DNA from 3 places in the Kineococcus mangrovi genome. Region 2 is predicted to be linked to each of the others. Evidence: predicted binding sites of a transcription regulator. Region 2 holds the regulator's gene; each other region holds the start of a gene.
What was found. Region 2 encodes HrcA, which represses chaperone genes, less so after heat shock. Its sites were predicted from a motif close to GNTNGCACTCGGNNNNNCCGAGTGCNANC; they were not measured.

Region 1 (9,821 bases), on a different contig from region 2:
CGCCGCGGGCCGGGAACGCCGCGACGTCACCGACGTGGCCGTCGGGGTCGGCCCGGGGCCCTTCACCGGTCTGCGCGTGGGGATCGCCACCGCCCGCACCCTCGCCCTCGCGTGGGGGGCCCGCGTCCACGGCGTCTGCTCCCTGGACGCCCTCGCCGCCGAGGCCGCCGCGCGGGGACGGACGGGGGAGTTCCTCGTCGCGACCGACGCCCGCCGGCGCGAGGTCCACACCGCGCGGTACGCGGTCGCGGGCGGCTCGCTGCGGCGGACCGCGGGCCCGGACGTGCTGCGCCCGGCCGACGTGGTCGTGGACGTGCCGGTCGTGGGGTCGGGGACGCGGCTGTACCCCGACGTCCTCGGCGGGGAGCAGGGCCCGTTCGACGTCGACGGCGGGGCGCTGGCCCGGGTCGTCGTGGACGCGCTCGCCGGGCGTCCCGGTCCCGGGCTGCTGCCGCCCGAGCCGCTCTACCTGCGCCGGCCCGACGCGACGGCACCGGGGGCGCGCAAGCGCGTCACGGCGTGACCGGCCGGGGACCCGACGTGCGGCTGCGCCTCGCGGCACCGGCCGACCTGCCCCGGCTGCAGGACGTCGAACGCGCCGCGGGCGAGGCGTTCCGGTCCCTGGGCATGACCGCCGTCGCCGACGACGACCCGCCCGCCCTCGACGTGCTCGCCGCCCACCAGGAGGCCGGTCGCGCGTGGGTGGCGGTCGAGGGGGACGGTCCGGCCGAGGTCGTCGTCGGGTACCTGCTGCTCGACCTCGCCGGCGTCGACGGCAACGGGCACGTCGAGCAGGTCACCGTCCACCCCGGCCACGCCCGCCGCGGCACCGGCCGGCGCCTGCTCGCCCTGGCCGCCGACGTCACCCGCGCCCAGGGGCGCCCCGCGCTGACGCTGACGACGTTCGCCGACGTGCCGTGGAACGCGCCGTGGTACCGGCGGCTGGGCTTCCGCGACGTCGCCGACCCCGGTCCGCAGCTGCGGGCCCTGGTCGCGCACGAGGCCGGGCTCGGCCTCGGCGCGTGGCCGCGCGTCTGCCTCGGGCTCGACCTGACCGGTCCGGCCCTGCGGGACATGCGCTGGTGGGACGTCGCCGACGTGCACGCCCTCGAGACCGACCTGTTCGGCCGCGGCGCCTGGAGCGTCGAGGCGTTCTGGGGGGAGCTCGCGCAGCCGAACCGGCGCTTCCTGGTCGCCGAGGAGGACGGGCGGGTCGTCGGCTACGGCGGGATCGTCGTGGCCGGCGCCGACGCGGACGTGCAGACCATCGGCGTCGCCCGCGACCAGCAGGGCCGCGGGACGGGCCGGGCCCTGCTGCGCGAGCTGCGCGCCCGGGCCGTCGCGGCGGGCGCGAGGCACCTGCTGCTGGAGGTGCGCGCGGACAACGAGCCGGCGCAGCACCTCTACCGCAGCGAGGGGTTCGAGCAGATCGCCCGGCGGGCCCGGTACTACCAGCCCGAGGACGTCGACGCCCTCGTCCTGCGCGCCTCGATCACCGGCCCGGTCAGCTGAGCGGTTCCACCACCAGCGCGCTCTGCCTGCCCGCCACGCGCGTCAGCACGATCGTCGCGGGCCGGGACCCCTTGAGCGCCAGCTGCCTGCGCAGCTGGTCGGGGTCGACGGCCGTCCCGCGCTTCTTGACGGTCAGCGGCCCCACGTCGCGGGAGCGCAGGTGCGCCCGCAGGCTCTTGAGCCCGAAGGGCAGCACGTCCAGGACGCGGAAGGACCGGGCGAACGGGGAGGTGACCTCCGCGTCCGTCGTGACGTAGGCGATCGTCTCGTCGACGAGCCGGCCGCCGAGGTCGGCCGCGACCCGCCCGACGAGACCGGCGCGGATGACGGCCCCGTCGGGTTCGTGCAGGTACCCGCCCACCCCACCGACCTCCGCGACGGGCAGGTCGGTGTCGTCGAGCTCGACCGCGGCGTCCTGGCGCACGACGCGGGCGCTGCGCCCGGTGCCCGGGACGGCCAGCGGGCCGCACCACAGCGCGCACTCGACGACCTCCCCGTCCACCGACGTCCACTGCGCCTCCGCGCCGGCCGGCACCAGCTCGTGCGGCAGGCCCGGGGCGAGCTTGGCGCCCGTCACCGGGACGCGGGCCGCGGTCGCCAGGACGAAGGACAGGGGAGGGGAGGTGGCCTCGGGGTCGAAGACGCGCCGCCCGCCCGAGGTGCGCCGGGCCGGGTCGAACCACGCCCCGTCCCCCGGCCCCAGCTCGTCCACGACTCCCGCCGTGACGTCCTCGCAGCGGACCGGGACGCCGAGGTTGTGCCCGGCGACCGCGGCCGTGACCGGATCGGCGTCGACGGGCAGGACGGTCAGGCCCGCGTCGAGGAAGGCGAGGGAGTCGGCGCCGACCCCGCAGCCGAGGTCGGCGACGCGCTGCACGCCGGCGGCGGCGAAGCGGCGGGCGTGCTCGCGGGCGACCACCGCGCGGGTGGCCTGCTCGGTCCCGGCGGCGGTGAGCAGCAGCCCGGCCGCCCGGGCGCCGAACTTGGCCGCGGCCCTGGCCCGCAACCGGGACTGGGTCGTGGCCAGGGCGGCGAGCGCCGGGTCGTGACCCGCGCGCCGCAGCCGAGCGGCGAGCGAGACCGGGTCGGCGTCGGTGGTGCCGGCCAGTTCGGTGAGCAGGGCGCGGCCCGCCGGCGAGAGCAGGGCGTCGACGTCGGCGGTGTTCACCCGGAGGATGCTCTCAGAGCCCCCCTGCGTCTGGCACTCGTCAGGGCTGAGTGCTAGCGTCTCGCGCAGCGTCGGTGGCACTCCCCGGTGGGGAGTGCCAACGGGGCAGCGGCCGTCCGGCACCCGCGACGACGGTCGTCCGCTCCCCACCGTTCCGACCGTCCCGCACACCAGTTCGCTGAAGCAGAAGGGGAGGGCCGCACCAGTGTCGGTCTCCATCACTCCGCTCGAGGACCGCATCGTCGTCAAGCCGCTCGACGCGGAGCAGACGACCGCTTCCGGTCTCGTCATCCCGGACACCGCCAAGGAGAAGCCCCAGGAGGGCGAGGTCCTGGCCGTGGGCCCGGGCCGCGTGGACGACAACGGCAACCGCGTGCCGGTCGACGTGTCCGTCGGCGACAAGGTCATCTACTCCAAGTACGGCGGCACCGAGGTGAAGTACGGCGGCGACGAGCTGCTGATCCTCTCGGCGCGCGACGTCCTCGCCAAGGTCGCCAAGTAAGCGGCACGAGGTCCTGACGCCCCGGGCACCCGTTCTCCGGGTGCCCGGGGCGTCCCTCGTTCCCCGCTCACCGACCTGCCCGACCCGGAAGGAAAACGCACATGGCCAAGCAGCTCTCGTTCGACGACACCGCGCGCAAGTCCCTCGAGCGCGGCGTCGACGCCCTCGCCAACGCCGTCAAGGTGACCCTGGGCCCCAAGGGCCGCAACGTGGTCATCGACAAGAAGTGGGGGGCGCCGACGATCACGAACGACGGCGTCACCATCGCCCGCGAGGTCGAGCTCGAGGACCCGTACGAGAACCTCGGCGCCCAGCTCGCCAAGGAGGTCGCCACCAAGACGAACGACATCGCCGGTGACGGCACCACCACCGCGACCGTCCTGGCCCAGGCCCTCGTCAAGGAAGGCCTGCGCAACGTCGCGGCCGGCGCGGCCCCGGCCGGCCTCAAGCGCGGCATCGACGCGGCCGTCGAGGCCGTCAACGACAAGCTCCTGTCGCTGGCCCGCGACGTCGACGGCAAGGGCGACATCGCCCACGTCGCGACGATCTCGGCCCAGGACGCGACCGTCGGCGACCTGCTCGCCGACGCGTTCGACAAGGTCGGCAAGGACGGCGTCATCACGGTCGAGGAGTCCTCCACGACCGCCCTCGAGCTGGACTTCACCGAGGGGATGCAGTTCGACAAGGGCTACATCTCGCCGTACTTCGTCACCGACGCCGAGCGCCAGGAAGCGGTCCTCGAGGACGCCTACGTGCTCGTGCACCAGGGCAAGATCTCCACGGTGCAGGACCTGCTGCCGCTGCTGGAGAAGGTCCTCAAGGCCTCCAAGCCGCTGCTGATCATCGCCGAGGACGTCGACGGCGAGGCGCTGTCGACCCTGGTGGTCAACAAGATCCGTGGCACCTTCAACGCCGTCGCGGTCAAGGCCCCCGGCTTCGGGGACCGCCGCAAGGCGATCCTGCAGGACATCGCCACCCTCACCGGCGCGCAGGTCGTCGCCGAGGAGGTCGGCCTCAAGCTCGACCAGATCGACCTCGACGCGCTGGGCACCGCCCGCCGCATCACGGTCACCAAGGACGACACGACGATCGTCGACGGCGCCGGCTCGGCCGACGACATCGCCGGCCGCGTCGCCCAGATCAAGGCCGAGGTCGAGCGCACCGACTCCGACTGGGACCGCGAGAAGCTCCAGGAGCGCCTCGCCAAGCTGTCCGGTGGCGTCGTCGTCATCAAGGTCGGCGCGCACACCGAGGTCGAGCTCAAGGAGAAGAAGCACCGCATCGAGGACGCCGTCTCCGCGACGCGCGCCGCGATCGAGGAGGGCATCGTCGCCGGCGGCGGCTCGGCCCTGGTGCACGCCGTCTCCGTGCTCGAGGACGGCCTGGGCAAGACCGGGGACGAGGCGACCGGTGTCGCCCTCGTGCGCAAGGCGGCCTCCGAGCCGCTGCGCTGGATCGCCGAGAACGCCGGCCTCGAGGGCTACGTCGTGGTCGAGAAGGTCCGTTCGCTCGAACCGGGCAGCGGTCTGAACGCCGCGACGGGTGAGTACGTCGACCTGCTGGCCGGCGGGGTCCTGGACCCGGTCAAGGTGACGCGCTCCGCGCTGCGCAACGCCGCCTCGATCGCGTCGATGGTCCTGACCACCGACACGCTCGTCGTGGACAAGAAGGAGGAGGAGCCCGCCGCCGCGGGTCACGGTCACGGTCACGGCCACTGACCCCTCCTGACCGCGTCCGTCCGCGGACGCACGAAGGGCCCGGTCCCCTGGGGGGACCGGGCCCTTCGTCGTTCCGGGCACTGCTGCCGTGCGCCGCACCACACCGCGCACGGGGTGGAGCGGGGTGTCAGCCGACGGCGCGCATCCCGCGCCGACGCTCGGTCGCGTAGACGGCTTCGCGGTCGTCCTCGGTCATGCCGCCCCACACGCCGTAGGGTTCGCGCACCTTCAGCGCGTGCTTGCGGCACATCTCCAGGACGGGGCAGCCGGCGCAGATGGCCTGGGCGGCCGCGTCGCGGTTGCGGCGGGCGGGGCCACGCTCACCCTCGGGGTGGAAGAAGAGGTTCGGGTCGGCTTCGCGGCAGGAGCCGTCGAGCTGCCACTCCCAGACGTCGGCGACGGGTCCGGGGAGACGAGAGATCTCGGCCATGGTGGTGCGCTCCTCGCTGGAGGGGACGTGCTGACTGATCGCGACGTTACAACCGAGTCAGAAGTTGTTCAAGCCCCTGGGTCGAGGTCGTCACCGATCGGGTCAGGACCCGGTCCCGCGCGGGTGGCCGCCGAGCCGGCGGCCGGGTGAACAACTCTTTGAACCAGGTGTGAACAAGGTGCAGAGAGCAGGTGTCCCCGCCACCCGAACAACGTCGACCGTGCGCTGAACAACCGTGAACAGGGTTGGCGCGGTGAGGCGAGTGGCGCGGCGGGGACCGTCGCGACAGACTTCGGCCATGCCGTCCGCCGTCGACCCCGTCAACGGGAGCGCGTCCGCGCCGCCCGCGCCGCGCATGACCCTCACCGTGGCGGCCGTGGCCCGGCGGCTCGGCGTCGCCCCGGCCACGTTGCGGACGTGGGACCGGCGCTACGGCCTCGGGCCCTCCGAGCACACCGCGGGCGCGCACCGCCGCTACTCCGCCTCCGACCTCGCCCGCCTCGTGGTGATGCGGCGCCTGACCCTGGAGGGGGTCTCGCCCGCCGAGGCGGCGCAGCTGGCCGCGACGACGGCGGTCGCCGGCGGCGGGTTCGCGCTGGCGAGCGTCTCGACGATCCCGACGGCGGTCATCGAGGCGGCCGTGACCGACGCCGCCGCCATCGCCGGGCCCACCTCGGGTCTCCTCCCCCCGGGTGCCAGCGGCCCGGAGGGCCCGGACGCCGTCCGTCCCGACGAGTCCGAGGACGCCGAGAGCCGTCCCTCACCGGCCCTGCCCGGTGCTGACGCGCCGGGTCGGGCCGCCGTCGACGACGAGGACTGGGCGGTCGCGAGCCTGTCGGACCGCTTCGCGGACGAGGTCCGCGTGCGCGGGGTCGCCCGCGCGTGGGACGAGGTGCTCGGCCCGGCCTCGGCCGCGCGGGACGCGGCGATGCACGCCGCCGTCGCCCGCGCCCTGTCCGCCCTCCCCACCGCCGACGGCGAGCGGGCGGTCCTGCTGGCCGGAGCCGGCACCGCCGACGACCGGGACCGCACCCCCGTCCTGCTCGCCGCCGCGGCCGCGCTGGCCGAGCGCGGTGCCGGGGCGCGCAGCGTCGGGGACGGCGTCCCGGCGCGGATGCTCGCCGCCGCCGTGCGCAGGGTCCGGCCGCCGGCCCTGCTGCTCGTCGCTCCCGGGGCCACCTCGCGCGAGGACGTGCTGCCCGAGCTGGCCGACCTCCTGCGGGTGCGCCCGGCCCCCCTGCTCGTCGTGCTCGGCGGGCCGGACCTCGTCGCCGACCTGCAGCGGGTGCGGGAGGAGGCCGCCGGCCCCGAACGCGACCTCGTCCCGGTCGCCGGTCTCACCGAGGCCGTCGCCGCCTGCGTGGGGGCCGTCTCCTCGTGAGCACCACCGGGGACCGACCGCTCTCGTAGGGGCTAATAACACGGCGACCGGGTAGTCGTCCAGTCTCCGGTGCTTCTCGTCGGTCCCAGGCGCTCAGGTCGGGTCCAGGGTGTGCCGACAACTCTCTTCGTGGGGCACCCGACGTGCGCCGCAGCGGGGCCACGGACGGCCACGCTCCACCCGCACAGGGAAGAGGTTTGTGGTGGCAACGGTACTGGTCTGCGATGACCTTCCGCTGGCCCGCGAGGCCATGCGACGCATGGTGGCGGCCGTCCCGGGCGTGACCCGCGTCGTGGGTGCGAGCTCGGGCGAAGAGGCGCTGCAGCGGTGGCCCGTGGAACGGCCCTCGCTGGTGATCATGGACGTGCGGATGCCCGGCATCGGCGGGGTGGAAGCCGCTCGCCGGCTGCTCGCCCGTCACCCGGAGGCCAACGTCCTCATGGCCACGATGGCCGAGGACGGCGACGGGGTGGCCCGCGCGGTCGCCGCCGGCGCACGCGGCTACCTGGTCAAGGACGTCTCGCGCGAGGAGCTGGCCACGGCCGTGCTCCAGGCGCTGCAGGACGTCAGCCGCCGGCGCGCCGGCGGCCGCACCCGCACGGTCCTCACCGGCCGCGCGCCGGTGCTGACCGAGCGCGAGCAGCAGGTGCTCGTCGGCATGAGCCGCGGGCGCAGCAACGCCGAGATCGGCCGCGAGCTGTTCCTCTCGGAGGACACGGTGAAGACGCACGCGCGTCGGCTGTTCCGCAAGCTCGAGGCGGCCGACCGTGCTCAGGCGGTGGCTGTGGGATTCCGCTGGGGTCTCGTACGGTAGGCGGGTGAGCCCGGGGGGCGACGAGTCCGTCGATGCGCGCGGCGGCCGGTCCGACGCAGACTCCCGACACGCGGACGGCGGACGTGACGTCGGACGTGACGTCGGTGCCGTCGTCGTGCCCGACACCCCCCGGGTCGAACGGTCCTCCCCGGACCTGGAGGTCGACGGGGACCTCGGCGCTCCCGGTGACCTGGTCCCGGGCGCGGTGGACGGGGTGCGCGTCGAGGCCCGGCCCGGTCCCGACCTCCAGGTCGACGGTCGTCCCACCGACGGGGAGGACGACCGGCCCGGCCGGAGCCACGACCAGGACCACGACGAGGACGAGGGGGCAGGGGCGACCCGGCACCCGTCGGCGGGGGAGCGGGGTGTAACGCCCGGTCGTCCCGCGACGATGGACAGTTCGGAAGCCGGGGGGCTCCAGGCACTGGCGGCGCGTGCCCTGTCGGGGGAACAGGGCGCCGTCGCCGACCTCCTGGCAGCGGTTCGCCGCCTCGTCCACCGTTACTGCCGGGCCAAGCTCGGGCGCCTGCCCGGAGCTGATCACGCCGCAGAGGATGCGGCACAGGAGGTCTGCATCGCCGTGTTGACGGCCCTGCCCCGCTACAAGGACACGGGACGCCCGTTCGAGGCGTTCGTGTACCGGATCGCGGCCAACAAGGTCGCCGACGCCCAGCGCGCCTCCTACCGCGCTCCCGTCCCGACCGACGACGTCCCCGACGCCGCGACGGCCGAGCCGGGCCCCGAACAGCTGGCCCTCGACGCCTTCGACGCCGAGACCGTCGGCCGGCTGCTCGACACGCTGCCGCCCAAGCTGCGCGAGATCATCACGCTGCGGGTGGGGGCGGGCATGTCCGCCGAGGAGACGGGCCGTGCCCTGGGCATGACGGCCGGGGCCGTGCGGGTCGCCCAGCACCGCGCCATGCAGAAGCTGCGCAAGACCGCCCTCGAGGACGCCTCCCTGCAGGTGGCGCCGTGAACGGGGACACGACCGGGGGACCGGGCCGCCGCCGGGGGCACCTGCGCGGTGTGCGCGGGCAGGCCGGCTCGACGGGCACGAACGGGACGAACGGCGACGACACGTGGGGAGGGGACACCGTGGACGAGGACTCCTTCTCCGTCCCCGACCTCCTGGCCACCGACGCCCTCCTGGACCGGCTCGGCCGGCACGAGAGCACCGACGGCGACCTCGCCGACGCGGTCGCGCGCCTGCTGGACTCCTACGCCCTCAACGCCGACCCCGAGACCGCGGGCGTGCGCCCGGTGGAGCTGCCGGACCTCGACACCGCCGAGGAGCGGGCGGCCCACGCACCCGCGCCGCGCGTCCTGCTGGCCCGGCGCCGCGCGGTGCAGCGCCTCGGTCGCGGCACGGTCGCCGCGGCCGCCGTCCTGACCCTGCTCGGCGGGACCGCCGCCGCGGCCGCCACCAGCGTCAGCCCCCTCGGCGGTCCGGGGGGCGCGGTGTCGGCCTCGATCGCCTCGCAGCTGCCGGGCTGGTTCCCGGACACCGTCTTCAGCGTCTTCGCCGGTTCGCCGACCGACCGCGCCCAGCGTGAGCTCGTCCAGGCGAGGGCCGACGCGCTCGCCGGGAACGGCGAGGACGCCAAGGCGCGGCTGAAGTACCTGCAGCGCCAGCTCGACGACACCTCGGTCGACCCGCAGGTCGTCCGGGAGGTCCAGCGGACGCTGGACGCCCTCGAGGACGACGACCTCGACGCCGTGGCGGGCCCCTCGCCGTCCGGTGCGCCGACGACGTCCCCGGCCCCGTCGCCGACGGGCACCAAGCTCGCCGACGTGGTGACACCGACCGCCTCGCCGACGAGCACGTGGCAGGTGCCGCTGAGCCCGGGCCGCACGACGGGCACGGCCCCCTCGAGCGCGCCGACGAGCCCGCCGAGCGCTGACCCGGGGGCGACCGGGACGCCGGCGCGCCCCTCGACCCCGTCCGCGCCGGTCACCCCCACGGCCCCCGCGGTCGTGCCGAGGCCCTCCACCGGCGGGGGCGCGGGCGCCCCGTCGACGCCGGTCGCGACCGACCCCCCGGCCACCCAGGCCCCCGGCACGCCCACCGGCGGTCCGACGGGGACACCGACGGGGACACCGACGGGGACACCGACGGGGACGCCGACGAGCAGCGGGGGGCCCACCGGCGGCACCCCGACGAGCGGCACCCCGACCGGTGTCGCCCCGACCGAGGGCACCCCGACCGGGGGCCTCCCGACCGGCGGCACCCCGAGCGAGGGCACGGACCCGGCACCGGGCCCCGCTGCCACGGCTGCACCGACGTCCGGGGCGACGG
Region 2 (9,821 bases):
GAGCGCCGAGGAGGTCGTCGCCGACGCCTTCGTCACCCTGCACCGGCGCTGGGACCGGCTGGCGGACAAGGGGTCCGCGGTCGCCTACCTGCGCACGAGCGTCGTCAACGGGGCCCGGGACGTGCTCAAGCACCGCGTCGTGGCCGACCGGCGCCGCCCCCTGCCCGACCCCGCGCCGGAGGGTCCGGAGGAGCACGCCGTGCGCGCCTGGGAGCACCGCTCGGTGCTGGCGGCCCTCGACGGACTGCCGGTCCGGCAGCGGGAGGTCCTGGTGCTGCGGTACCAGGGCGAGATGTCCGAGCAGGACATCGCCGACGTCCTCGGCATCAGCCGGGGCGCCGTGAAGACGCACGCGCACCGCGGGCTGTCCGCGCTGCGCGAGGTGATGAGCGGGGAGGACCAGCAGTGAACGAGGTGACCCCGTCGGGTCCCCTGCCCGACCCCGACGGTGACGACGACCTGAGCCCCACCGCGCGGCAGCTGCGCGACGCCCTGGCCGCCCGCGCGGCCGCGGCACGCCCCACCGACCGTCTCGAGGAGATCCGCATGACCAGCCGAACCACCCGTCGCCGTTCCCGCGCCTGGGCCGCCGTCGCCGGGGTCGCCGCCGTCGTCGTCGTGGGCGGGGGCGCCTACGCCGTCACCCTGCGCGCCGACGACGACGTCAGCACGGTCGCCGCGAGCACGTCCGCCGCGCCCGAGTCGTCCTCCGCGGCCCCCTCGACGTCCGCGGCCACCGGCGCCGCCCCGTCGACGACGACGGACGCCCCCGCCACCTCCTCCGGCGCGGGGACCAGCGCGGGGACCGGTGCGGCCGCCGGGTCGCTGCCCTCCGGCGCCGCGACCGTCCCCGTCTACTGGGTGGGCGGGCAGCCGGCGAGGTTGTTCCGCGAGTACGTGGAGGCCGGGACCGGCGGGAACGACCCGACGAACGCGCTGCGCGCCATGCTGGCCGGCGAGCCGTCGGACCCGGACTACTCCAGCCCGTGGTCGGCGGACCCGGACGCGACCGTGACGTCCGGCGACGGCCGCCTCGTCGTGGACCTGTCGGCCGCGGCCGTCGGCGGCGGCGCCGGGCCCGGCGGCGGCGAGCTCGCCGTGCAGCAGCTCGTCTACACCGTCACCGCGGCCGCGGGTGCGAACGACCCGGTCGAGGTCCGCGTCGACGGGCGGGTCCGTCCGGACCTGTTCGGGACCAGCGTCGCCGAGACGGTCTCGCGCGCCCCGCAGGCCGACGTGCAGGCCCCGGCGTGGATCACGTCGGTCACCCCGGCCCGCGGTTCGGTGACGGTCGAGGGTGTCGGCACCGCCTTCGAGGGCACGCTGCTGTACACGCTCACGAACACGGCCGGCACCGAGGTCGCCCGGGACGCCGTGCAGGCGGGGGCGAACGGGACGTTCGGCGAGTTCAGCTTCACGGCGCAGGTGCCCGCGGGCACCTACGTGGTCGCCGTCTACGCCCCGGACGAGTCCGGTGGCGAGGCCGGCCCGGTGACCGGGGACACCAAGACGGTCACCGTCCCCTGAGCGGGGTCCGGCGGGTTCCCCCGGGGGGACCCGCCGGTCGCGTCCGGAGCCGGGGTCAGCGGCCGGAGAAGCGGTCGCGCAGCTTGGAGAAGACGCCCTGGTGCGTCTCGGACAGCTTCCCGGCCGGCCGGACCTCCCCGCGCAGCTCGGCGAGGCGGCGCAGCAGCTCCTCCTGCTCCTCGTCGAGGTCGCGGGGGGTGAGGACCTCGAGGGTGATGAGCAGGTCGCCGCGGCCCTGCGCGCGCAGGTGCTCGGCCCCCTTCTGCTTCAGGGTCACGACCTCACCGGCCTGGGCGCCGGGGCGCACGTCGACCTGCTCGTCGCCGTCGAGGGTCTCCAGCGGGATGCTCGCGCCGAGCGCGGCCGCGGTCATCGGCACCTGCAGCGTGCAGAGCAGGTCGTCCCCGGAGCGGGAGAACACCGGGTGCGGGCGCTCGTGGATCTCGACGTAGAGGTCCCCGGGCGGGCCACCGGCCGTGCCGACCTCGCCCTGGGAGGCCAGCTGGATGCGGGTGCCAGTGTCGACGCCCGCGGGGACGCGGATGGTCAGGGGGCGGCGCGCGCGCACGCGGCCCTCCCCCGAGCACTCCAGGCACGGCGAGGGCAGCACGGTGCCGAACCCGCGGCACGTCGGGCACGGCTGCTGGGTCATGACCTGCCCCAGCAGGGAGCGGACGACGCGCTGGACCGAGCCCTGCCCGTGGCAGATGTCGCAGGTGGCCGGGCTGGTCCCGGGCTGGCAGCAGGACCCCTTGCACGTCGGGCACAGGACCGCGGTGTCGACCTGGATGGCGCGCTCGCCGCCGAAGGCCGCCTCGGCGAGGTCGACGTCGACGCGGATGAGGGCGTCCTGGCCGCGCTGGGTGCGGCTGGCCGGGCCGGGACCGCGGCCGCCCCCGCCGCCCTGGCCGAAGAACGCGTCCATGATGTCGGAGAAGCCGAACCCGGCCCCGAAGCCGCCCGCCGCGCCGCCGGGCGCGGCGCCGCCCCGGTCGTAGGCCGAGCGCTTGTCGGGGCTGGACAGCGTCTCGTAGGCCTGCGAGACCTCCTTGAACTGCTCCCCCGCGTCGGGGTTGACGTCGGGGTGCAGCTTGCGCGCGAGCTTGCGGTACGCGCGTTTGATGTCCTCCGTGGAGGCGTCGCGGGAGACGCCCAGGACGTCGTAGTAGTCGCTCACGAGGTCGGGGTTCTCCTGTCGGTTCTCTTCCGGGTGCGGGTCGGGGGGCGGGTCACTACCGGGTCACCACCGGGTCACCGCCGCTCACGAGGCGAGGATCCGCGAGACGTAGCGTGACACCGCCCGCACCGCGGCCATCGTCGTCGGGTAGTCCATGCGGGTCGGACCCAGGACGCCGAGGCGGGCCAGGACCGTCTCGCCGCCGTAGCCGGTGGTGACGACGGACGTGCCGTCGAGGCCGAGGTGGAGGTTCTCCGCGCCGATCCGCACGCTCAGGGCACCGCGCTCGGTGAGGTCCTCCTCGGCCAGCTCCTGCACGAGCCGCAGCAGCACGACGTGCTCCTCCAGCGCCTCCAGGACGCTGCCCAGCGACAGCGACAGGTCGGACCCGGACCTGACGAGGTTCGACGTGCCGGCGATGACGACGCGCTCCTCCAGGGAGGCGGCGAGGCAGTCGCCGAGGGCGGCGGCCACCTCCGCGGCGATGGCGATGTCGGCCGGCGGCGTCTGCTGCACGAGGTCGGTGAGCGCCTCGCGGGCCTCGCGCAGCCGCTTGCCCGCGACCGAGGCGTTCACGCGCGTGCGCAGCGCCGCGAGCGAGACCCCGAGCGTCTCGACGTCGACGGCCGAGCGGACGTCCAGGACGCGCTGCTCGACCCGGCCGGAGTCGGTGATGAGCACGAGCAGCGCGCTGCGCCCGCCGACACCCACGAGCTCGACGTGGCGCACGCTGGCCCGCGACAGCGAGGGGTACTGCACGACCGCGGCCTGCCGCGTGATCTGGGCCAGCAGCCGCACGGTCCGGTCCACGACGTCGTCGAGGTCGTCGGCGCCGTGCAGGAACGTCTCGATGGCGCGCTTCTCGGCCGGCGTCATGGGCTTGACGTTGGCGAGGCGGTCGACGAACAGGCGGTAGCCCCGGTCGGTGGGGATGCGCCCGGCGCTGGTGTGCGGCTGGGTGATGTACCCCTCGTCCTCCAGCACGGCCATGTCGTTGCGGATGGTCGCCGGGGACACCCCGAGCTGGTGGCGCTCGACCAGCGCCTTGGACCCCACCGGTTCGTGCGTGGAGACGTAGTCCTCCACGATGGCCCGCAGCACTGCGAGCCTGCGGTCGTCGCTCATCCACCCCTCCCGGTCTCGCTGTTGGCACTCATCACCTGCGAGTGCCAAGTCTAGGACGTGCGCCCCGGCCGCGCCTCCACCCTCCGGCGCGGGTCGCTCGTTAGCGTGCCGCGGGTGAGCCCCACGCCCCGCGCCAGCGACAGCGCCCACGACCGGTACGGCACCGACGTGCTGTCGTCGGACCCGCACGCCCGCACCCGCGCCAAGCCCGTCCACCGCGACGAACCGGCCGTGCGCGGGCTCGTCGTCGAGGACGTCGACACCGGCTGGGTCGGGGCCGTGGTGCGGGTCGAGAAGAGCGGCGGGGTCCACGTCGTCGTCCTCGAGGACGCCAGGGGCCGCACCCGCACGTTCCCCCTCGGCCCCGGGTTCTGGGTCGACGGCCAGCCCGTCCGCCTCGTGGCGCCCACCGCCGCCGGCCCGGCCCGGCCCACCCGCACCGCCAGCGGCTCCGTCGCCGTGACCGGGGCCACCGCCCGCACCGCTCGCGCCTCCCGCATCCTCGTCGAGGGCCGGCACGACGCCGAGCTCGTCGAGAAGGTCTGGGGCGACGACCTGCGCGTCGAGGGGGTCGTCGTGGAGATGCTCGACGGCGTCGACGACCTCGACGCCGCGATCCGGGAGTTCGGGCCCCGCCCCGGCCGCCGCATCGGCGTCCTCGTCGACCACCTCGTGCCGGGCTCGAAGGAGTCCCGCCTCGTGGCGAAGGTCGCCACGAGCCCGCACGTCCTCGTCCTGGGGCACCCGTTCATCGACGTCTGGCAGTCCGTCCGGCCGCAGCGGCTGGGCTGGACGCGGTGGCCGACGATCCCGAAGGGACAGGACTGGAAGCACGGGATCCTCACCGAGCTGGGCTGGCCGCACGCGACGCAGGCCGACGTCGCGCACGGGTGGAAGCGCATCCTCGGCACCGTCCGCACCTACGCCGACCTGGAGCCGGCGCTGCTGGGCCGGGTGGAGGAACTCGTCGACTTCGTCACCGCCGACCTGGCGGACCGCTGAGCGAACCGGGAGGATCGAGACCGTGAGCCAACCGCCGTACCCCCAGCAGCCGCCGCACGTCCCCGCGCCGATGTCGCCGTCCGACGAGCGGATGTGGGGGATGTTCGGGCACCTGTCCGCGATCGCGGCGAGCTTCATCAGCCTGCCGTTCCTCGGCCCGCTGATCATCTTCCTGGTCTTCAAGGACCGCAGCGGGTTCGTGCGCGGGCACAGCGCCGAGGCGCTGAACATGACGATCTCGGTGATCGTCTACGAGCTCGCGCTGGGTCTCGTGCTAGGGCTCTTCACCCTCGTGACGTTCGGCGCAGGTTTCATCTTCTTGTGGGTGGCGTGGATCCCGCCCGTCGTGTTCCTCGTGTTCACGATCCTGGCGGCCGTCGCCGCGAACCGCGGTGAGGTCTACCGCTACCCGCTGATCTTCCGGCTGGTGCGCTGAGGCTCACGCCACGGCGCCCAGGTCCGCCACGGCGTCCGTGCCGAGCGGGACCAGCGCGACGGTCGTGACGCCGGCCCGCTCGTAGTCCGCGAGCCGCCGGCGCACGGCGTCGACGGACCCCACGAGGCTGGTCGCCTCCACCAGACCGGCCGGGACCCGCTGCACCGCCTCGTCCTTGCGGCCGGCGAGGTAGAGGTCCTGGACGGCGTCGACGGCCTCGCCGAACCCCAGGCGGCGGCCGAGGTCGGCGTAGAAGTTCGCCTCCTTCGAGCCCATCCCGCCGACGTAGAGCGCGATGAGCCGGCGCACCGGCAGTTCCGCGCGTTCGCGGTCCTCCCCCGTCGCGCCGGTCAGGACGAACGGCACCGACGCCGTGACCTCGAACCGCTCCGGGGGGCTCGCCCGGCGCGCGAAGCCCGCGGCCAGGCGCTCGGTGGACTCGGAGACGTTCTCGGGCACGAGGAACGAGGGCAGCCAGCCGTCCGCGATCTCGCCCGCCAGTTCCACGTTCCGCGGTCCGACGGCCGCGAGGTGGATCGGCAGGTCCGCCCGCGGCGGGGGTTGCATGAGCTTCAGCGGGATCCCCGGCCCGCCCGGCAGCGGCAGCGTGAGGTGCTCTCCCGCGAACGTCGAGTCCTGCCGGGCCAGCAGCTGCCGGACGAGGGCGACATACTCGCGGGTGCGGGCGAGGGGTTTGGCGAAGGGCTGCCCGTACCAGCCCTCGGCGACCTGCGGCCCGGACACCCCCAGGCCGAGGCGGAACCGGCCGCCGGACAACCCGTCGAGGGTGGCGGCCGTCATCGCGGTCGACGCCGCAGCCCGTGCGGGGACCTGCAGGACGGCCGACCCCAGGCCGATGCGGCTCGTCTGCCCGGCCAACCAGCCGAGGACGCTGACCGCGTCGGTGCCGTAGGCCTCGGCGACCCAGACGGAGGAGAACCCCGCGTCCTCGGCCGCGCGGGTCAGCGCCAGCGCTCGCGCGGCGGCGGGCCCGACCGGGCCGGTGAGGTAGCCGACGCTGAGCCCGAGGTCCATGGCCCGCACGCTACCGGCGCCGGTCAGTCCAGCAGCCGCCGCACCACCGCGTCGGCGAGCAACCGCCCACGGCGGGTCAGGGCGACCCGGCCCCCGGCGGCGGGGGCGAGCAACCCGTCGAGCAGGAGCTGCGCCGTCTGCGGCCGCACGCCCCACCAGGCGGGGTCGAAACCCTCGGCCAGCCGGGAGCGCAGCAGCACGTCCTCGACCCGCCGGTCGTCGGCCGACAGGCGTTCGCGGGCGTGGGCGGGGGACGTCGCCGCGTCCAGCCGTCCCGCGTAGGCGCTGGGGTGCTTGACGTTCCACCACCGCACCCCGCCGACGTGGCTGTGCGCCCCGGGCCCGATCCCCCACCAGTCCCCGCCGCGCCAGTAGGCGAGGTTGTGCCGGCACGCGAACTGCGGCTCGCGGGCCCAGTTGCTCACCTCGTACCAGCCGTACCCGGCGGCGGTGAGGGCGTCGTCGACGACCTCGTACTTGTCGGCCTCGTCGTCGTCGGAGGGTTCGGGGACCTCCCCGCGGCGGACCTGGGCGGCCAGCTTCGTGCCCTGCTCGAGGATGAGCGCGTAGGCCGAGACGTGGTCGGGGGCGCAGTCCAGGGCGGCGTCCAGGCTGGTGCGCAGGTCGTCGACGGACTCCCCGGGGGTGCCGTAGATGAGGTCGAGGCTGACGTCGAGGCCCGCCTCGCGGGCCCAGCGGACGGCGAGCGGGACGCGGGCGGGGTCGTGGGTGCGCTCCAGGACGGCCAGGACGTGCGGCACGGCCGACTGCACCCCGAACGAGACGCGGGTGAACCCGGCCTCGCGCAGCCGGGCCAGGCCCTGCGGGGTCACGGAGTCGGGGTTGGCCTCGGTGGTGACCTCGGCGCCGGGGGTGAGGCCGAACTCCTCCCGGACGGCGCAGAGCATCGTCGCGAGGTCGTCGGCGGGCAGCAGCGTGGGGGTGCCGCCGCCGAAGAACACCGTCTCGGCGGGGCGCACCGCCTCCCCCAGCACCCGCGCGGCCAGCCGGACCTCGGCGGTGGCCGTGCGCGCGTAGGCGGCCTGCGACGCACCGCCGCCGAGCTCGGTGGCGGTGTAGGTGTTGAAGTCGCAGTAGCCGCAGCGGACGGCGCAGAACGGGACGTGCAGGTAGACGCCGAACGTGCGGTCGCCGGCCCCGGCGAGGGCCTCGGCCGGCAGGGCGCCGTCGGTGGGGACGGTCTCGCCGTCGGGCAGGGTGCTCGGCACGCCCCCAGTGTCACCCCTGCCCTCGGGTGCCCTGGTACCCGTAGGGGGTAGGGGTTGCGAAACGTACCCCCGAGGGGTACCAAGGAGGCATGGAGCACGGACCGGGGTACGCCGGGGAGAAGGACGAGGTCCTCAAGCGGTTGCGCCGCGTCGAGGGCCAGGTGCGCGGGCTGCAGCGCATGGTCGAGGAGGACGCCTACTGCATCGACGTCCTCACCCAGGTCTCCGCCGCGACGAAGGCCCTGCAGGCCGTGGCCCTGTCCCTGCTCGACGACCACCTCGGGCACTGCGTCGCGCACGCGGCGGCCGAGGGCGGTGCGGTGGCGGACGAGAAGATCAAGGAAGCGAGCGCGGCGATCGCGCGGTTGGTGAGGTCCTGATGAGCACGAACCAGTTCCAGGTGAGCGGCATGACGTGCGCCCACTGCGTCGGCGCGGTCACCGAGGAGGTCTCGGCGCTGCCGGGCGTCGAGGCGGTCCAGGTCGACCTCGTCCCCGACGGCACCTCGACCCTGACCGTCACCAGCACCACCCCCCTCGAGGAGTCCGCCGTCGCGGCCGCCGTCGACGAGGCGGGCTACGAACTGGTGCGCTGATGGCCGCGCCCGTGGACGGGTTCGCCCCGGTCGAGCTCACGATCGGCGGGATGACCTGCGCGTCCTGCGCGAACCGCGTCGAGAAGAAGCTCAACCGCATGCCGGGTGTCGAGGCGAGCGTGAACTACGCGACCGAGAAGGCCACGGTCCGGCTGCCGGCGGGCACGGACGTGGCCGAGGCCATCGCCGTCGTGGAGAAGACCGGGTACACGGCCACCCTGCCGGACCCTGAACCCGCTGCGCCGCAGGACGACCCGGTGACGACCGAACTCGGCCGCCGGCTCGCCGCGACGGCGGCGCTGGCCCTGCCGGTGCTGCTGCTGTCGATGGTCCCGGCCCTGCAGTTCACGAACTGGCAGTGGCTCGCCTTCGCCCTCGCCTCCCCCGTCGCGGTGTGGGGCGCGTTCCCGTTCCACCGCGCCGCCGTCGTGAACGCGCGGCACGGCGCGGCCACGATGGACACCCTCGTGAGCATCGGCGTCGCCGCCGCGTGGTTGACGTCGTGCGCGGCCCTGTTCCTCGGCGACGCCGGGATGCCCGGGATGCACATGGAGTTCCGGCTCTGGGGCTCGACCGGCGACGAGCTGTACCTCGAGGTCGCCGCCGTCGTCACGGTGTTCGTCCTGACCGGCCGGTACCTGGAGGCGCGGGCCCGGCGCCGCTCCGGCGCCGCGCTGCGGGCGCTGCTCGCCGTGGGCGCCAAGGACGTCGGCGTCCTGCGCGACGTCGACGGGCGCAGGGCCGAGCACCGGGTCGCCGTCGCCGACCTGCAGCCCGGCGACGAGTTCGTCGTGCGCCCCGGCGAGACGGTCGCCACCGACGGGACGGTCCTCGACGGCAGTTCCGCGGTCGACGCGTCCGTCGTCACGGGCGAGTCCGTGCCCGTCGAGGTGGCCGCCGGTGACGACGTCGTCGGCGGCACGGTCAACGCCGGGGGCCGGCTCGTCGTGCGCGCCACCCGGGTCGGCGCCGACACGGCCCTGGCCCGCATCGGCCGGGCCGTGGAGGAGGCCCAGTCGGGCAAGGCCGCGGCCCAGCGCCTCGCCGACCGCGTCTCGGGCGTGTTCGTCCCCGTCGTGCTCGTCGGCGCCCTCGCCACGTTCGGCGCCTGGTGGCTGTCGGGGGCGAGCGCGGCCGGGGCGCTCACGACGGCCGTCGCCGTCCTCGTCATCGCCTGCCCCTGCGCGCTCGGGCTCGCCACCCCGACGGCGCTGCTCGTCGGCACCGGCCGGGGCGCCCAGCTCGGCATCCTCGTCAAGGGGCCCGAGGCGCTGGAGGCGACCCGGCGCGTCGACACCGTCGTGCTCGACAAGACCGGCACCGTCACCACGGGCCGGATGACCCTCGCGGCCGTCGTCCCCGTCGACGGGGTCGACGCCGCGGAGCTGCTGCGGCGCACCGGGTCCCTCGAGGACGCCTCCGAGCACCCCGTGGGCCGGGCCGTGGCCGCCGCGGCCCGCGAGGCCGGCCCGCTCGCCCCGGCCGGCGACGTCGTCGTGACCGCGGGCGCCGGGATCGCCGGCACGGTCGAGGGCGTGGCCCTGCGCGTGGGCCGGCCGGACTGGTCCGCAGCCGACCTGCCGGCCGGGGTGCGCGACGCTCTGGCCGAGCACGAGTCCGCGGGCCGGACGGTGCTCGTGGTGGTCGCGGACGAGCGGCCGGTGGGCGTCCTCGCCGTCGCCGACGCCGTGCGCC
Region 3 (9,821 bases), 350 kb from region 2:
CCCGCACCCGGCACGCCGCCCCGCCCGAACCCGCCCCGAGCGCGGCGGAGCTCGCCGCGGCGCTGGAGTCCGCGGCCCGCGGCGGCGCCGACGGCTGGGACGGGGCCGGCGCCGAGCGCGAGCACGCCCGCGTCCTGCTGCACGCCCGCGGCGACGACCTCGACCGGCTGTGCGCCCTGGCGCGCCCCGTGCGGGACGAGGCCATGCGCCGCGCCGGTCGTCCCGGCACGATCACTTACTCGCGCAAGGTCTTCGTGCCCATCACCCGGTTGTGCCGGGACCGCTGCCACTACTGCACGTTCGCCACCGTGCCGGGGCGCCTGCCCGTGCTGTACCTGTCCGAAGAGGACGTCCTCGCGATCGCCCGCGAGGGCGCGGCGATGGGCTGCAAGGAGGCCCTGTTCACCCTCGGCGACGCCCCCGAGGACCGCTGGCCGGCCGCCCGCGCGTGGCTCGCCGACCGGGGTTTCTCCTCGACCCTGGAGTACGTGCAGCACCTGGCCCGCCGGGTCCTGGACGAGACGGGTCTGCTGCCGCACCTGAACCCCGGCGTCATGTCCTACGAGGCGCTCGCGGCGTCCCGGCCGCTGGCCCCGTCGATGGGGATGATGCTGGAGACGACGTCGCGGCGGTTGTGGGCCGAACCCGGCCAGGTCCACTACGGCTCCCCGGACAAGGACCCCGAGCTGCGGGTGCGGGTGCTGCGCGACGCGGGCCGGGCGCGCGTGCCCTTCACCAGCGGCGTGCTGCTCGGGATCGGCGAGACGTCCGCCGAACGCGTCGACTCCCTGCTGGCCCTGCGCGACGTCGCCCGCGAGACCGGGGGGATCCAGGAGGTCATCGTGCAGAACTTCCGCGCCAAGGACGACACCGCGATGCGCGGGGAGGCCGACCTGGAGCACCCCGAGTACGTCGCGACGATCGCCGTCGCGCGGCTGCTGCTGGGTGCCGACGTGTCGCTGCAGGCCCCGCCGAACCTGTCCGAACCCGGTCAGCGCGAGCAGCTCCTGGCCGCGGGCGTCGATGACTGGGGCGGGGTGTCCCCGTTGACCCCCGACCACGTCAACCCCGAACGGCCGTGGCCCCAGCTCGACGACCTGGCCGCGACGACCCGCGCCGCCGGGTTCCGGCTGGCCGAGCGGCTGACCGCCCACCCGCGGTTCGTCCTCGACGCCCTCGCGGGGAGCGACACGTGGATCGCGCCGGAGCTGCACGCCGCGGTGGCGGCCCTGGCCGACCCGGCGACCGGGCTCGCGCGCGAGTCCGCCCGGCCCGTGGGCAGGGCCGCGTGAGCGTCCCGGCGCCGCCCCCCAGCGACGCGGAGGTGCGGATGGCGCGGTTCGTGGGCGAGCAGCTCGTGCCCGACGGGCGTCCGCAGATCGAGGAGTTCCTCAACCGCGACGAGACGCTGTCCCTCGACGTGCTGACGGCGGCCGACGCCCCCGGGCCGGGGTTCACCTCGGTGTCCACGCTGACGATGCACCGCTCCCCCAACCTGGTGGGCGGTCCCGGGTCCGGCGTCGACGTGCGCGTCGAGCTCGTCACCGTGCTGGAGGACGTGGAGGAGCGCCTCGCCACGGGCCTGCTCGTGGCCTCGGCCTTCGCCGCGCTCGGGGAACCCTGGCCGTTGTCGCCCTCGACGGTGTTCCCCGGGATCGTCGCCGACCTGCTCGGCGGCCGGACCGAGCACCTGCTGCTCACCGCGCCGGGGAACTTCCCGCGGCTGTCGCGGTACCGGCTGGAACCGGGGGTCGACGTGCACTGGCTGCAGGCCGTCCCCGTCCACGAGAGCGAACGCCGGTTCCTCCTGGAGCACGGGCTGGACGCACTGGAGGAGCGGTTCGAGGCGGCCGAGGTGGCGTTCTACGACGTGACGCGCGACGCCGTCGTCTGAACCGCACCGCCGCCCCGCTCGACCCCGCGCGGGCGGGTGCCCGGGAACGCCACGAGGGCGGCCCCCCGAACGGGAGACCGCCCTCGCGGGTGGTGCCGGTGCTACGTGGTGCCGGGGGTGGCTGGACTCAGAAGTCCATGCCGCCCATGCCACCGTCGCCGGCCGGGGCCGCGGGGGCCTTCTCCGGCTTGTCGGCGATGACGGCCTCGGTGGTGAGGAACAGCGCCGCGATGGAGGCGGCGTTCTGCAGCGCGGAGCGCGTCACCTTGACCGGGTCGTTGATGCCCGCGCCGAGCAGGTCCACGTACTCGCCGGTGGCGGCGTTGAGGCCGTGACCGGTGGGCAGGTTGCGGACCTTCTCCGCCACGACGCCACCCTCGAGACCGGCGTTGACCGCGATCTGCTTGAGCGGGGCCTCGACGGCGACCTTGACGATGTTCGCGCCCGTGGCCTCGTCACCGACGAGGTCGAGCTTCTCGAACGCCGCGGCACCGGCCTGGATGAGGGCCACGCCACCACCGGCGACGATGCCCTCCTCGACGGCGGCCTTCGCGTTGCGGACCGCGTCCTCGATGCGGTGCTTGCGCTCCTTCAGCTCGACCTCGGTCGCCGCGCCGGCCTTGATGACGGCCACGCCGCCGGCGAGCTTGGCGAGACGCTCCTGGAGCTTCTCGCGGTCGTAGTCGGAGTCGCTGCGCTCGATCTCGGCGCGGATCTGGCCCACGCGGCCGGCGATGGCGTCGGCGTCGCCGGCACCCTCGACGATCGTGGTCTCGTCCTTGGTGACGACGACCTTGCGGGCGCGGCCCAGCAGGTCGAGGTCGGCGGTGTCGAGCTTGAGGCCGACCTCCTCGGAGATGACCTGACCACCGGTGAGGATGGCGATGTCGCCGAGCATGGCCTTGCGGCGGTCGCCGAAGCCCGGGGCCTTGACGGCGACGGACTTGAAGGTGCCGCGGATCTTGTTGACGACGAGCGTCGCGAGGGCTTCGCCCTCGACGTCCTCGGCGACGATGACGAGCGGCTTGCCCGACTGCATGACCTTCTCCAGCAGCGGGAGCAGGTCCTTCACCGTGGAGATCTTGGAGTTGAGGATGAGGACGTAGGGGTCCTCGAGCTCGGTCTCCTGACGCTCCGCGTCGGTGACGAAGTAGGGCGAGATGTAGCCCTTGTCGAAGCGCATGCCCTCGGTGAGCTCGAGCTCGAGCCCGAAGGTGTTGCTCTCCTCGACGGTGATGACGCCTTCCTTGCCCACCTTGTCGAGCGCCTCGGCGATGAGCTCGCCGATGGAGGCGTCGCCGGCGGAGATCCCGGCGGTGGCCGCGATCTGCTCCTTGGTGGTGACCTCCTTGGCGGCGCCGAGCAGCTGCTCGGTCACGGCCTCGACGGCCTTCTCGATGCCGCGCTTGAGGCCCATCGGGTTCGCACCCGCGGCCACGTTGCGCAGACCCTCGCGGACGAGCGCCTGGGCCAGGACGGTCGCGGTCGTGGTGCCGTCACCGGCCACGTCGTCCGTCTTCTTGGCGACTTCCTTGACGAGCTCGGCCCCGATCTTCTCGTAGGGGTCGTCGAGCTCGATCTCCTTGGCGATGGAGACACCGTCGTTGGTGATCGTGGGGGCGCCCCACTTCTTCTCCAGGACGACGTTGCGGCCCCGGGGGCCGAGCGTCACCTTGACCGCGTCGGCGAGCTGGTTCATCCCGCGCTCGAGGCCGCGACGAGCCTCTTCGTCGAAGGCGATGATCTTGCTCATGCCTGGTGTTCCTCCCAGAAGACGGGCGGTGGGTGGTCGGAACGGCGCCCGCGACGGACGGCCGGGGACCCCGGGGTCACGTCCCCCGGCGCCCGCAGGCCTCACCGATCCGGCCGGGGAGCTTCGCTCCCGGGTCGAGTTGTCACTCTCGACTCGAGAGTGCCAACGCCAATGTTGGCACTCTCCCCCGTCGAGTGCAAACCCCCGCTGCACGGCACCGGGCGCTGCACCTCCACGTCACCCTTCCCGGGCTCCGCCCCCCGCGCTCCACCCCCGTGCTTCACTCGGGCCATGGCACCCGACCTGGACCTGAGCAGCCAAGCTCCCGTCGGGGGCGGGTTGACCGTGGCAGACCTGTCCACCCAGAACCCGTGGTGGACGGGTCGACCGCAGCAGCGACTGCCTCCGGTGGAACGCTGGCTGTTCGACCGTCTCCTCGCCCGGATCGCCGAGCCCCTGGCACCGGTCCTGCTGGTCCGGGGTCCTCGACAGGTCGGCAAGTCGACCCTCCAGCAGCAGCTCATCCAACGGCTGTTGTCCAGCGGCTTTCCTGCCCGCTCCATCCTGAGGGCCCAGTTCGAGGACGTGCCCTCGCTCCGGCGCTCGTCCCACGCGCTGCTCGACGTGGCAGCGTGGTACGAGACGAACGTGCTGGGCGAGACCTTCAACGAGGCAGCCCACGCCGGCCGACAAGCGGTGCTCTTCCTGGACGAGGCGCAGAACCTCACCGACTGGGACGCTCAGCTGAAGCAGTTGGTCGACAACACCGATGTCGTCTGCGTCGTCACCGGCAGCTCAGCCCTCCGGATCGGACTGGGACGAGACAGCCTCGCCGGTCGCCTGCAGTCCTTCGACCTGGGCACCCTGCGCTTGTCCGAAATCGCCGAGGTCCGCGGCTACGGACAGCTCCCGCCGTTCCAGCGGGAGAACGGCTGGGCGGACTGGCTGACCGCCGACTTCTGGAGTGGTCTCCGGAAGCACGGTGCCGCCCGGAGCGACGTGCGCGATCTCGCCATGGCCGCCTTCTCGGAGCGAGGCGCCTACCCCCGCTCCCACGTGAACGCCGACGTCCCGTGGAACGAGGTCGCCGACCAGCTCAACGAGACCGTCGTGCGTCGCGTCATCCAGCACGACCTCCGGCTGGGGGACCGCGGCCGCAAGCGGGACCCCCAACTGCTGGAGGAGGTCTTCCGCCTGGCCTGCCGCTACGCGGGCCAGGCTCCTCGACCGGCTCTGCTGGCGACGGAGGCCCGCACCAGGCTCCAGGCGAACGTGGGGGACCAGCGGATCCGGCACTACCTGGACTTCCTCGACAGCAGCCTCCTCGTGCGGCAGGTGCCTGCTCTGGAGATCCGTCTCAAGAAGCAGCGCAGCAGCGCCCGACTGTGCTTGTGCGACCACGGTGTGCGTGCGGCCTGGCTCCAGGAAGAGGTTCCGCTGGACCCCGTCCGCCTGGCGGGCAGCCCCCACCTGTCCTCGCTCGCCGGTCACCTCGTCGAGAGTGTCGTCGGCTACTACCTCACGACGTTGTCCGGTCTCGACGTCGCCCACCTCCCGGAGAGGCCAGGCACACCGGAGGTGGACTTCGTCGTCACGGTCGGAACGCGCAGAGTGCCCATCGAGGTGAAGTACCAACGACGCATCCACCCCGAGGAAGACATTCGCGGACTCACGGCCTTCCTGGACCTGCCCGCCAACGAGGCCTCGACCGGTGTGCTGATCTGCCAGGACGCGAATGAGGTCGAGGTGGAGGACAGCCGCGTCGTCCCCGTCTCCTTCGCCGATTTCCTCCTGGTCAGGTGACGGGGTCCGCACCGCGGGCGACCCGCAACCGGGTCGCCCGCGAGCCGACTCAGAGCCCGCGCACGCTCTCGGCCTGCGGGCCCTTCTGCCCCTGACCGACCTCGAACTCGACCCGCTGTCCCTCCTCGAGGGACCGGTAGCCGTCCGCCACGATGGCGGAGTAGTGGACGAACACGTCGGCACCACCGTCGTCGACGGTGATGAAGCCGTATCCCTTCTCGGCGTTGAACCACTTCACGGTGCCCTGAGCCATTGCCTTCTCCTGGTGCAGCGAGCGGAAGACGCCCCCGGCGCGCGCCGGGCACGGGTCTCACGCTGCCCGCGGCCACGGGGCCGTGGGGCACGTCCGATGTGCGCTCCCGGGGAGGGCGTGCTCCTCGAACTGATCGACCGAGGCACAGATTAGTGGGGCCGGGGGCGCGTGGGACAAGGTTCTGTGAACCTCGTCTTCACGGAACGGTCACGACGCCCGGGTCACGGGAGTCCGTCGAGGACCCCGAGCACCGGCTGCAGGACCACCCGCAGGGCCGCGTCGACCCCGACGGCGACGGCGACGAGCACGAGCACCCAGACGAGGACGAGCACCGCGACCCCGGTCGGGCCCCGGCGCGTGCGGTGCGCACCGCGGCGCGCGGCGAGCTGGCGGGGGCGGTGACCCCGAGCGCTCAGGGCTGCACGCCCAGACGGCGGGCCGACCGCGCGCGCTGGCGGCTCGAGCGCATCCGGCGCAGCCGCTTGACCAGCATCGGGTCGTGCGCGAGGGCCGCCGGGGTGTCGATGAGCGCGTTGAGCAGCTGGTAGTACCGCGTCGGGGACAGGTCGAACAACTCGCGCACGGCCTGCTCCTTGGCGCCGGCGTACTTCCACCACTGGCGCTCGAAGGCGAGGATCTCGGCGTCCCGGCGGGTCAACCCCTCGGGCAGCCGGCCGGCCTCGGACCCGCCCCCGGCCTCGCCCACCGACCCCCCCGCGGGCGCCTCGGACTCGATGCGTGCCGTCGCGTCCCAGCTGTCCACGTGCCCCACCCCTCTCGACCGAGCCCCCGGCCAGCAGCTCGAGCGGCAAGTCTAGGAGCGCACCCCGACATCGACGTCCACCTCGGCCCGCGTGGCGCGGCAGGCGTGGCAGGCGCAGCAGGCGCGGCACCGCCCGGGCGTGGGTACCGTCCCCCGGGTGACCACCGACCCGGCCGCCTCACGCCTCCCCCCGGCCTTCCCGGCCACGGCCGCCGACCCGGCCGGTCTGGGCCTCGACGACCTCGACCCCGGCTGGGCGCGGGCGCTGGCCCCGGTGCGCGCCGACCTCGAGCGGGTCTCCGCGGCGCTGGCGGCCGAGCCGGGTGACTGGCTGCCCGCGGCCGGGGACGTCCTGCGCGCGTTCCGCCAGCCCTTCGACGGGGTGCGGGTGCTGCTGGTCGGCCAGGACCCCTACCCCACCGCGGGGCACCCGGTCGGGCTGAGCTTCGCCGTGGAGCCGCACGTGCGACCGCTGCCGCGCAGCCTCGTCAACATCGGCCGCGAGCTGCGCGAGGACGTGGGCGTCGAACCGCCCGCGCACGGCGACCTGTCGTCGTGGACGGGGGCCGGCGTCCTGCTGCTCAACCGCGTCCTCACCGTCCGCGCCGGCAGCTCCGGCTCGCACCGGCGCCTGGGCTGGCAGGCCGTCACCGACGCCGCGGTGCGCGCCCTCGCCGCGCGTGGCGGTCCGCTCGTCGCGCTGCTGTGGGGCAAGGACGCCCAGCAGGTCCAGCCCCTGCTCGACGGCGTCCCCGTCGTCGCGGGCGTGCACCCCAGCCCCCTGTCCGCCTCGCGCGGGTTCTTCGGCTCGCGCCCCTTCAGCCGCGTCGACGCGCTGCTGCGCGAGGCGGGGGGCACGGGGATCGACTGGCGCCTGAGCTGACCCCGTCGCGCCTCCGGCGGGGTTCGGACCGTTGGCCCCTCGCTCTCGTTCATCGAAAGCGAGGGGCCAACGGTCCGACCCCCGGCGCCGCTGGACCGGGGTGGGGCAGGCGCGTCACCCGACCTAGGGCACGATCACCCCATGACGTCCCCCACGGTGCAGCGCAGCCCCTTCGGCCGGACCCGGCGCGGTGAGCCGGTCGAGCGGTGGGAGCTCCGCCTGCCCTCCGGGGCCTCCGCGGCCGTCCTCACCCGCGGCGCCACCCTGCACCGGGTCCGCGTCCCCGACGCCCGGGGCGAGCTCGGCGACGTCGTCGTCGCGCTCGGCGACGTCGCGGCGTACGAGGCCGCCGACGGCTACCCCGGCGCGAGCGTGGGCCGGGTGGCGAACCGGCTGGCGGGCGGGCGGTTCACCCTCGACGGCGTCCAGCACACCGTGCCCCGCAACGACGGCCCCAACGCCCTGCACGGCGGGGCGGAAGGTTTCGACCAGCGGGTGTGGACGGCGGAGGAGACCGAGGCCGACGGTGTCCCGGCGGTCCGGTTCTGCCTGACCAGCCCGGACGGCGACATGGGGTTCCCCGGCACGGTCGAGGTCTCCTGCACGTACTCGCTGCGCCAGGACGGCGAGCAGGTCGTGCTGCGGCTGGACCACCGAGCGAGCACCGACGCCCCGACCCCGGTGAACCTCACGAACCACGCCTACTTCGCGCTCGACGGCGCCGGGTCCGTCGAGGACCACGTCGCGCACGTGGCGGCCTCCCGCTACCTGCCCGTCGACGAGGACCTGATCCCGACCGGGGAACTCGCACCGACCGCGGGCACGCCCTTCGACCTCTCCTCCCCCACCCGCATCGGGGACCGCCTGCGCGACGCCGACGAGCAGCTGCTGCGCGCCGGCGGGTACGACCACTGCCTCGTCCTGGACGACCCGGGGACGTTCCGCGAGGTGGGGTCGGTCTCGGGCCCGCTGTCGGGCCGCACGGTGCGCGTCCGCACCGACCTGCCGGGCCTGCAGTTCTACACGGGCAACTTCCTGACCGGCGCGTGGCGCACGCCGGAGGGCCGGCCCGTCCGGCAGGGCGACGCGCTGTGCCTGGAGACGCAGCTGCTGCCCGACGCGGTGAACCAGCCGGCGCTCGCGGCGCTGGGGGACCCGGTGCTGCGCCCGGGTGCGGAGTTCGCCACGACGACGGAGTACGTGTTCCACACCTGATCCCCCCGCGAACGGGAACGCCCGCCCCGGGTCCGGGGCGGGCGCTCCCGCGTCCGCGGGGTCAGTTGATGTGCTTGCCGCCGTCGACCTGGTAGCTGGCGCCGGTGACGAACCCGGCCTCCTCGGACAGCAGGAACGCGACCACGGCGGCGATGTCGGCCGGGGTCCCGACGCGCCCGACGGGGATCCCCGCGGACATCGCGGCCTTGCGCTCGTCGGTCAGCGTGCCGCCCATGATGTCGGTGTCGACGGGGCCGGGCAGGATCGCGTTGGCGGTGATGCCGTGCGGGCCGAGTTCGCGGGCCGCGCCGCGGGTCAGCCCGAGCACGGCCGCCTTGGCCGCGGCGTAGGAGGTCTTGGAGAACGTCCCGCCGCCGTCGACCGCGGTGATCGAGGAGGTGTTGACGATGCGCCCCACCCCGACCTCGACCATCCGGCGGGCCGCGGCCTGGACCATCAGCAGCGAGCCGGTGGCGTTGACGGCCATCGTCCGGTTCCAGCCCTCCAGGGTGAGGTCCATCAGCGGGGTGGGGTCGGCGACGCCGGCGAGGTTGACCAGGCCGACGACCGGGGGCAGCGAGGCGTCGAACTGCGCGAACGCGTCCGCGACGGAGTCGGGCGAGGCGATGTCGGCGACGACGCCGTGGACCTGCGCGCCCGCGTCGGACAGTTCGCGGGTGATCTCCTCGACGCCGGTCGCGGAGATGTCGACCAGGCCGAGGCTCCAGCCGTCGTCCGCGAGGCGACGGGCCACGACGCGGCCGATGCCGCGGGGTGCGCCGACGCCGGTGACGACGGCCGTGCGGCGGGTGGGGAACTCCATGGGGGTCTCCTGGGGTCGGGGGTCAGCGGACGGGATCGACGGTCGGGTCATCGTCGGGTCGTCGTGGGTCCACGTCTCCGGGAGGGCGCGCACCCGTCGAGGCCAGGGAACATCCAATAGGATCTAGGTGTCAACCCCGTGCGGCACCTCAGCCCTCGCGCGCGCCGTACCCGGCGGCGGCGCTGTCCGCGACCGCCCGCGCGCGCACGGCCTCGAGGTGCTCGCGCATGCGCCCGGCCGCCGCGCGCGCGTCGCGCGACCGCAGGGCCCGCACGAGCGCGCCGTGCTCCGCGACCGCCATCTCGGCGTCGGTGACGCCGTCCCCCACCAGCCGCAGCCGGAACCGCTGGACCTGCCCGTTCAACGCCTCGAAGGCGTCGGCGAGGAACACGTTGCCACCCGCGCGGTTCACCAGCCGGTGGAACTCGTTGTCG

Region 1: the regulator HrcA is predicted to act here: its motif matches at 2,710-2,738, upstream of groES (co-chaperone GroES).
Region 3: the regulator HrcA is predicted to act here: its motif matches at 3,821-3,849, upstream of groL (chaperonin GroEL).

The regions. Positions count from the first base shown of each region.
Region 1 covers NZ_JBGGTQ010000004.1:324,922-334,742, forward strand. Annotated here, with positions in the region: gene tsaB (tRNA (adenosine(37)-N6)-threonylcarbamoyltransferase complex dimerization subunit type 1 TsaB) at 1-523, shown strand, start outside; partial or broken gene AB2L28_RS10470 (GNAT family N-acetyltransferase) at 541-1,041, shown strand; partial or broken gene rimI (ribosomal protein S18-alanine N-acetyltransferase) at 1,102-1,512, shown strand; gene AB2L28_RS10480 (class I SAM-dependent methyltransferase) at 1,505-2,680, opposite strand; gene groES (co-chaperone GroES) at 2,886-3,182, shown strand; gene groL (chaperonin GroEL) at 3,284-4,900, shown strand; gene AB2L28_RS10495 (WhiB family transcriptional regulator) at 5,028-5,330, opposite strand; gene AB2L28_RS10500 (MerR family transcriptional regulator) at 5,686-6,711, shown strand; gene AB2L28_RS10505 (response regulator transcription factor) at 6,914-7,525, shown strand; gene shbA (RNA polymerase sigma factor ShbA) at 7,641-8,501, shown strand; gene AB2L28_RS10515 (hypothetical protein) at 8,498-9,821, shown strand, end outside.
Region 2 covers NZ_JBGGTQ010000003.1:367,292-377,112, reverse strand. Annotated here, with positions in the region: gene AB2L28_RS07700 (SigE family RNA polymerase sigma factor) at 1-409, shown strand, start outside; gene AB2L28_RS07695 (Gmad2 immunoglobulin-like domain-containing protein) at 406-1,527, shown strand; gene dnaJ (molecular chaperone DnaJ) at 1,583-2,704, opposite strand; gene hrcA (heat-inducible transcriptional repressor HrcA) at 2,789-3,829, opposite strand; gene AB2L28_RS07680 (DUF3097 domain-containing protein) at 3,944-4,831, shown strand; gene AB2L28_RS07675 (DUF4870 domain-containing protein) at 4,854-5,267, shown strand; gene AB2L28_RS07670 (LLM class F420-dependent oxidoreductase) at 5,271-6,302, opposite strand; gene hemW (radical SAM family heme chaperone HemW) at 6,326-7,531, opposite strand; gene AB2L28_RS07660 (metal-sensitive transcriptional regulator) at 7,621-7,911, shown strand; gene AB2L28_RS07655 (heavy-metal-associated domain-containing protein) at 7,911-8,126, shown strand; gene AB2L28_RS07650 (heavy metal translocating P-type ATPase) at 8,126-9,821, shown strand, end outside.
Region 3 covers NZ_JBGGTQ010000003.1:12,916-22,736, reverse strand. Annotated here, with positions in the region: partial or broken gene cofG (7,8-didemethyl-8-hydroxy-5-deazariboflavin synthase CofG) at 1-1,283, shown strand, start outside; gene AB2L28_RS06220 (suppressor of fused domain protein) at 1,289-1,894, shown strand; gene groL (chaperonin GroEL) at 2,022-3,647, opposite strand; gene AB2L28_RS06210 (ATP-binding protein) at 4,056-5,450, shown strand; gene AB2L28_RS06205 (cold-shock protein) at 5,500-5,703, opposite strand; gene napA (nucleoid-associated protein NapA) at 6,116-6,466, opposite strand; gene AB2L28_RS06195 (uracil-DNA glycosylase) at 6,693-7,349, shown strand; gene AB2L28_RS06190 (aldose epimerase family protein) at 7,491-8,564, shown strand; gene AB2L28_RS06185 (SDR family NAD(P)-dependent oxidoreductase) at 8,626-9,387, opposite strand; gene AB2L28_RS06180 (GntR family transcriptional regulator) at 9,536-9,821, opposite strand, start outside.